DNA from 2 places in the Streptomyces sp. NPDC006339 genome. Region 2 is predicted to be linked to the other one. Evidence: riboswitches for the same ligand, from Rfam matches in the RefSeq annotation. Region 2 holds a riboswitch; the other holds the start of a gene.

Region 1 (3,932 bases), on a different contig from region 2:
CGCCGTCGTTCGTGACCTCGATGATCTCGGTGCAGAGGTTCGAGGAGTGCACGACGGTGCCGGGCTCGGCGGTCTGGTTCGCGGTCCGGTTGGAGGCGTCCTTGAAGGTCATCCAGCCGTTGCCGGTCTGCGCGAGGGTGCGCATCATCCGGCCGTACAGGTCGCGGGCCGGCATGGTCTTGCGGGCCAGGCCCGCCGCCTCGGCCTTGCGGTAGGCGGTGTCGAACTCCTCGCCGTACAGGTCGACCAGCTCGGGCACGTCGGCCGGGGAGAACAGCGACCACTCGGCGTCCGCGTTGACCCGGCGCATGAACTCGTCCGGGATCCAGTGCGCCAGGTTGAGGTTGTGGGTGCGGCGGGCGTCCTCGCCGGTGTTGTCGCGGAGCTCCAGGAACTCCTCGATGTCCGCGTGCCAGGTCTCCAGGTAGACCGCGGCGGCGCCCTTGCGGCGGCCGCCCTGGTTCACGGCGGCGACGGAGGCGTCCAGCGTCTTCAGGAAGGGGACGATGCCGTTGGAGTGGCCGTTGGTGCCGCGGATCAGCGAACCGCGGGCCCGGATGCGGGAGTAGGAGAGCCCGATGCCGCCGGCGTGCTTCGACAGGCGCGCCACCTGGTGGTAGCGGTCGTAGATGGAGTCCAGCTCGTCCAGCGGGGAGTCCAGCAGATAGCAGGAGGACATCTGCGGGTGGCGGGTGCCGGAGTTGAAGAGGGTGGGCGAGGAGGGCAGGTAGTCGAGCCGGCTCATCAGCCCGTAGAGCGCCGCCACTTCGTCCAGGGCCCGCACGCTGTCGTCCTCGGCGAGGCCGCAGGCGACGCGGAGCATGAAGTGCTGCGGGGTCTCGATCACCTTGCGGGTGAGGGGGTGGCGCAGCAGGTAGCGGGAGTAGAGGGTGCGCAGGCCGAAGTAGCCGAAGCGGTCGTCGGCGGCCGGGTCGATCGTGCCGTCGAGCCGGGCGGCGTGCAGGGTGACGAAGCCGGCGGTGCGGTCGGCGATCAGGCCCTCGCGGTGGCCGACGGCGACGGAGGCGGAGAAGGACACCGCGCCCTGGCCGGCGGCCTCTTCGGCGATGGTGAGGGTGAGCAGCCGGGCGGCCAGCCGGGAGTACGCGGGGTCCTCCGCGATCAGTCCGGCGGCGGCCTCGGTGGCCAGCTCGCGCAGCTCCGCCTCGTCCGAGCCGGCGTGCCGGCCGCGCAGGGCGGCGGCGGCGACCCGGCCGGGGTCGGTGTCCGGGAGGTCGGCGGTGAGATCGGTCAGGGTGCGCAGCAGCGCGGTCCCGGGGCCGTCGTTCGCCGTCTCGGACGGGGTGGCTGAGGCCGGATCGGCGGGCGCGATGGTCACGTGGGGGCTCTCCCTCGCTCGGCTCGGGGCCAGGACGGGGGGAGGGCGGAAGGCGGGCGGCCGTGGGCACGGCGGCACGCGTCCACCGGCCCACTCCGCGAGGCCCGGACGTCTGTGGCACCCGGACGGAAGGACCGGGCGCACTGTCGGCAGGTATTCGGACTCGCCTCGTACGGAAGCGCACGAAGTACACCGTTGCGGGACAGTTCCGGATTTCCACCGGATTCCCCTGCGGCGACAGCGAGCACGAGCATACATGTGGGGGGCGCCGCTCGTGGCACCCCCCACATGTTGTGTCGTACGACCCAACTGTTGTGACGACTTGTGTCGTACGGCCCGGCCGTGCGCTCCGGTCAGTGTCCGGCGCCCACCTTCGGCAGCTCGGTCACGACGCCCTTGTCGCCCGCGTCGGCGGTGTAGTCCCCGGGCTCCGTCTCGTCGACGCCCTCGGGGGCCTTGACGGCCTTGAGGACGACGGTGAGGACGACGGTGACGAGGAGGTTGAGGACGAAGGCGGTGAGGCCGATGTAGCCGATCTCGCCGATGCCCGGGATCGCGGCGGAGGAGCCGCCGAAGTGCTTCTGGGTCGGGCTGGCGACTCCGTACGCCGCCACCGTGCCGTAGATCATGCCGGCGGCCCAGCCCGCCACCAGCGCCCAGCGGTGGAACCAGCGGGTGAACAGGCCGAGCACGAGTGCGGGCATGGTCTGGAGCATCCAGATCCCGCCGAGGAGCTGGAAGTTGATCGCGACGGACTTGTCCATGGTGAGGATGAAGACCAGGGCGCCGACCTTCACCAGGAGCGAGGCGATCTTGGAGACCTTGTGCTCCTGCTCGGGGGTGGCGTCCGGCTTGAGGAAGTCCTTGTAGACGTTGCGCGTGAACAGGTTCGCCGCGCCGATGGACATGATGGCGGCCGGGACCAGGGCGCCGATGCCGATGGCGGCGAAGGCCAGGCCGGCGAACCAGCCGGGGAACATGTCCTCGAAGAGCTGGGGGATCGCGAGCTGGGGGTTGGTCACGCTGACGCCGGCGGCGATCGCCATGAAGCCGAGCAGGGCGAGGAAGCCGAGGAGCACCGAGTACAGCGGCAGGATGGTGGCGTTGCGGCGGATCACCTCGCGCCCGCGCGAAGAGAGGGTGGCCGTGATGGAGTGCGGATACATGAACAGCGCGAGCGCCGAGCCCAGCGCCAGGGTGGCGTAGGCCCACTGGCTCTGCGGTGCGGTCACCAACTGGCCGCGGGGCTTGCCGGTCGCGGGGTTGGGCTGGCTGAAGGCGGCCTCCGCCTTGTCGAAGATCTCGGCGAAGCCGCCGAGCTTGATGGGGATGTAGATGACCGCGACCACGATGACGACGTAGATGAGCACGTCCTTCACGAAGGCGATCAGTGCCGGCGCGCGAAGCCCGGACGAGTAGGTGTAGGCGGCCAGCACGCCGAAGGCGATCAGCAGGGGCAGGTCCTTGACGAACCAGTGGGTGTGCGCGTCGCCGCCGACGCCCATGACGTCCAGGACCGCCTGGATGCCCACCAACTGGAGGGCGACGTACGGCATCGTGGCGAGGATGCCGGTGAGCGCGACGGCCAGCGAGAGGCCCTTGGAGCCGAAGCGCCCGCGCACGAAGTCGGACGCGGTCACATAGCCCTTGCGGTGGGAGACGGACCACAGGCGCGGCAGGAAGACGAAGGCCACCGGGAAGGCGAGGATCGAGTACGGGATGGCGAAGAAGCCGGCCGCCCCGGCCGCGTAGATGGCCGCCGGAATGGCGACGAAGGTGTACGCGGTGTAGAGGTCGCCGCCGAGCAGGAACCAGGTGATCCAGGTGCCGAAGCTCCGCCCGCCCAGGCCCCACTCGTCGAGGTTGTTCGCGTTCTCCACGCGGCGCCAGCGGGCCGCCAGGAAACCCATGACCGTTACGAGAGCGAAGAGCAATCCGAAAACGGCGAGGGCGACTCCGTTGATGCCTTGGTTCATCGCGGCGTTCCTTCGCTGTCGGTCCGCCGGTCACGGCGCAGCAGGACGAGGGCGAGTGCGGTGAGCCCGGCGGCGACCGGAATCCAGAGCATCTGATACCAGTAGAAGAACGGGATGCCGAGCAGGGTCGGCGTGATGCGCGCGTACGAACTCACCCAGAGGATCCCGGCGAACGGGGCGGCCAGGCAGAAGATGGCCAAGAGACGTCTCACCGTGAACGTGGGTGCCGGATTTCCGTTTTCGGGCGGAGCGGACATTTCCGCGGCTCCAATTCTCTCTGTGATGTGCGTACAGGTGGACGAAATTTGGCAGGTTACCGGTGCGTAGCGCAAGCGCTCACACCGAATGATCACTTTGTCCGCCCGCACTGCCTGCGACTTCGGCCCTTTACGTAGGGGGCGAGGTTTGTCAAGAGGGTTTTCCGTGAGGGTCGTTCGCATGCCGGGAAGGGGGTTGACTGGCCGAGAGCGGGATCGTTAGCTTCCATCGGCGGCGAGAACTTCGCCGGACAAAAAGTGAGATCTGTATGGCGGAAAACCTTCGGTGCCGGGCCGGTTCCGAAGGCTCAGCTCAGTGGATGGAAACGCAGCGCGACCTCACGAAGGGGAACCTCGTTC
Region 2 (3,932 bases):
TGTCGCGAAGGGCCGGCTCCACTGTCACCACGTCCCACCGCAGGGCTCGGGCCGTCCGCTCGCACCGCTCCGACGGTGCCGAGTAGTGCAGTGAGGCTCGCGGCAGGGCAGCAGCCATCTCCCCGGCCCGCCGCAGCGCCCGTTCGTCCAGCGGCGCCTCGCCGAATCGCACATCGCGCTCCACAGCGGCGGGAGCGCACAACAACGTGAGCCGGACGTTCACGAGCGGTCCCTTCGTTGTGCACAGAACCGGATCATCGTAAGACGCTTACGACGAGGGCTTTCGCAGCAATTTCCGACCCGCTTGTGGCACGCCTCACATCGCGCCGCATGGACCCTCATTGAGACTAAGTCTCTAAGCAGCTTAGTATTCGCGGAGTCTTCGCACAGCCGGTCGCCCACTCGGGGCGGCGACGGAGACGCCGCCGTGCCCGCTGTATGCCCCGCCCTTCGGCGGCCAAGGAAGAAGGAGCTCCGCCGTGGCCTCCCACCGCCGCCCGAAGCAGTCCAATCCGCGCTACACCGGCGTCATCACCGCCACCGCCGCGGCGGCCGTGGCCCTGTCCACCCAGACGGCCTCGGCCGACCCGCTGCCTGACCCCAACAAGAAGGGGGTCAAGGCGCAGGTGGACCGCCTCTATGAGCAGGCGACCCAGGCCACCGAGAAGTACAACGGAGCCAAGGAGAAGGCCGACGAGCTCAAGAAGCAGGTCGCGACGCTCCAGGACACCGCCGCCCGCAAGCAGGGCGAGCTGAATGAACTGCGTGACCGGATCGGCACGGTGGCCGCCGGCCAGTACCGTTCCGGCGGATTGGACCCGGCCCTCCAGCTGTTCCTCTCCGAAGACCCCGACACGTACTTGGAGAAGGCGTCCGCCCTGGACCGCGCCGGCGACCGGCAGGCTGCCGTACTGCAGCAGTTCCTCTCCCAGCAGCGGGTCCTCCAGCAGCAACGCACGGAGGCGTCGGAGAAGCTGCGCGATCTGGACTCCGTTCAGAAGGAGCTGGGCAAGCGGAAGACGGAGATCCAGGGCAAGCTGCGCGAGGCCCAGCGCCTCCTCAACACCCTGTCGGCGAAGGAGCGGGCCCGGATCAACGAAGAGGAGGACCGGGCCAACCGGGCCAGCGCACGGGTCGACCTCGGCAACGAGGCGAGCGCCTCGCAGCGCGCCGCCGCGGCCTTCGCCGCCGCCAAGAGCAGGGTCGGCATGCCCTACGTCTGGGGCGCGAGCGGCCCGAGCTCCTTCGACTGCTCCGGCCTCACCTCCTGGGCGTACCGCCAGGCCGGCGTGACGATACCCCGCACCTCCCAGGCCCAGGCGAACGCCGGCACACGCATCAACTCCCTCAGCGACCTGAAGCCCGGCGATCTGATCCTCATGCGCAGCGACCTCAGCCACGTCGGCTTCTACGCCGGCAACGGACAGATCCTCCACTCCCCCAAGCCGGGCGCGCAGGTGCGTTACGAGTCCATCGCCCGCAGCGGCATGCCCTTCATGTGGGGCGTACGCATCGGCTGACGCACACAGCAGAGGGGGCGCCGGTACGAGACCGGCGCCCCCTCCCGTGTGGACGGGCATCAGGCCGAGGGCGCCACCGCTCTCGGCTCCGCGGCCCCGATCCGCGCGCCTGCCCGGCGCGGCTGCAGCAACCGCTCGGCCAGCACGCCGAAGACGAGACCGAATCCGGCCCACAGCACCGCCTGGACAGCGAGCGCGGAGATGCGGAACTGCCAGACGACCTCGGCCGGGAAGTCCTTCGGCATCTCGTTGACCGCCGGCAGGAACGCGTACGCGAGTCCGACGGCGAGGACGAAGAACGCGCCTGCCGCGATGGTCGCGTTCCAGTTGCCCAGACGGGGCGCGAGCCGCTTGCCGAGGATCACCGCGGCGACGGCGAGCAGCACGCTGAGCACCACCATGAGCAGGTAGAGGGTGGTGCGCTGGCTGATGGTGGCCGCGTCGCTGACCGCAGGCGGGTTGGCCGGGTACTTGAGGAACGGCACGATGTAGACCGCGACCAGGCCGCTGAGCGACAGAAGACCAGCCGTGGCGCGGGGGCCGAACGCGCCGACGCGGCCCAGGGCGAAGCAGTACGCCAGCGCGGCGATGCCGCCCAGGCCGACGCCGTAGACGAGGACACCGGTCGCGAGACCAGTGGTGGACTGGGCCGCACGGCTGACGAGTTCCTCGCCCTCTTCGTGACTGTGCGCTGCTTCGTAGGCGATGCCCGCCTCGGTCGGCGGCTCGCCGAGGAAGTAGGCGACGACCAGGGCGAGGAGACCGGCCACGAGGCCGGCCGCCATCCCACGCGCGAGGAGCTTGCCGACAATTGTCGAGTTCATGATGTGTGGTTTTCCCTGTCTCAGTGGCAGGGGAAGCCGAGCAGGTGACGGCCGTCGTGCACCCACTCGTGGACGCCTTCGCCGGCGAAGATCGCGGTGGCGCCCTGCTCGGCGCCGACGAGGAAGAGCGCGAGCAGCATCAGGGCCCCGAAGAAGACGGCCAGGGCAGGATCGACTTGATGGGGAGTACGGTGGGGGTGGCAACGGCACTCGGCTGAGCGGTGGCCTGAGCCATGGCAGGACCTCCAAGGGGAACACGCGTCCCGGTCGGTGGAGCTCGACCGACGGGGCGAGTCTGACTTGCCGGACCGCACCGCTCAGAAGATGAGCGGCTGCCGCCGAGCACACAGTGGCGCGACCGTGCCGGATTCCCACTGGCTTCCGCTGCCCGTCGATTGACTTGTCCTGGTCAAGGTAGCCGAAGGCACCCGGCCCCACCAAGCTTCTAAATAACTTAGAAGGATCGATTAGGGTTCCCCCATGACCGATCCACATGCCCCGGGGGTGGCCTCAGCGGCGCGACAGGTACGCCTGCATGGCGCGGTGCAGGGTCCTGTTCACCGTCCCCTGCAGGGGCAGCTCCCACTCACCGAGGGTCTCCGCCACTTCCCCTCCGGTGCCGAGCTTCCAGCGCATCAGCCCGAAGGACCGCTCTGCGGGGTCGAGGGTGTCCGGTACGCCCCGCATGTCGTAGACGGTAGCCCCCAGGGAGTGCGCGTCGCGGATCAGTCGCCACTGCAGGGCGTTGCTCGGCCTTACCTCGCGGCGGTGATCGGCGGAGGCTCCGGTCTGGTACCAGGCCCGCCGGCCCGCCACGATCATGGTGTGGGCGGCGAGCACCTCGCCGTCGTGCCGTGCGAGGTAGAGCCGCATGCGCCCGTTCTCCTCCGCGTTGAGCTCTCGGTGCTGCCGCTGGAAGTACGGAAGCGAGCGCCCCAGGCGGAAGCCGTCACGCCGCTCGGTGACCTGCAGCAGGTCGTAGAAGGCGGGAAGGTCCTCGGCGGTGCCGAGGTAGGTCTCCACCCCGGCTGTCTGCGCCTTCTTGATGTTGCGCCGCCACTCCTGATTGAAGCCGGACCACAGGTCGTCGGTGCTCCGGCCGGCCAGCGGAAGCTCGAACAGGTGGCGCGGCTGGGCGTCGCCCGCGCCGCCGACCTCGCCGCAGCGCCGCCATCCGGCCGCCCGCAGCCGGTCCGCCACGGCCGATCCGACCGGCTCGACGACGTCCGGCAGCACGTCTCCGACCCGGCGCCCGGGGCCCACGGCCGCCTTGAGCGTCGCGGCGCTCCAGCGGCGGTACGCCAGGGGCGGCCCCATCCGTACGGCGAAGGCGCCGGCTGCCCGCAGGTGGTCGAGGAGCAGCTGAAGGACGTCCATCAGGGCCGGGTCGGCCCAGTCCAGCACCGGGCCCTCCGGGATGTAGGCGAAGTACCGCCGGGTCCCGGGCAGCGGCCGGTACAGCACCTGGGCGGCGGCACGCTGGCGTCCTGTCCCGTCGAACCAGCCGATCCACTCGGCCCGCCACCCCTCCTTGACGGCGCTCCAGGAGGGGAGCTGGAGGAAGCTGACCTGCTCGCCCCGTGCACGC

The links. A riboswitch is a leader RNA that binds a small molecule or an ion and turns the genes downstream of it on or off. The one in region 2 is predicted to bind cobalamin.
Region 1: linked by a shared signal. The riboswitch ahead of ABZ135_RS30165 (ribonucleoside-diphosphate reductase subunit alpha) and the one ahead of ABZ135_RS28305 (CbtB-domain containing protein) in region 2 are both predicted to bind cobalamin.

The regions. Positions count from the first base shown of each region.
Region 1 covers NZ_JBEXQW010000046.1:20,253-24,184, forward strand. Annotated here, with positions in the region: gene ABZ135_RS30165 (ribonucleoside-diphosphate reductase subunit alpha) at 1-1,339, opposite strand, end outside; cobalamin riboswitch at 1,470-1,606, opposite strand; gene mctP (monocarboxylate uptake permease MctP) at 1,693-3,315, opposite strand; gene ABZ135_RS30175 (DUF3311 domain-containing protein) at 3,312-3,527, opposite strand.
Region 2 covers NZ_JBEXQW010000040.1:40,296-44,227, reverse strand. Annotated here, with positions in the region: gene ABZ135_RS28320 (histidine phosphatase family protein) at 1-223, opposite strand, end outside; gene ABZ135_RS28315 (NlpC/P60 family protein) at 480-1,520, shown strand; gene ABZ135_RS28310 (CbtA family protein) at 1,580-2,344, opposite strand; partial or broken gene ABZ135_RS28305 (CbtB-domain containing protein) at 2,365-2,579, opposite strand; cobalamin riboswitch at 2,615-2,791, opposite strand; gene ABZ135_RS28300 (peptidoglycan bridge formation glycyltransferase FemA/FemB family protein) at 2,855-3,932, opposite strand, start outside.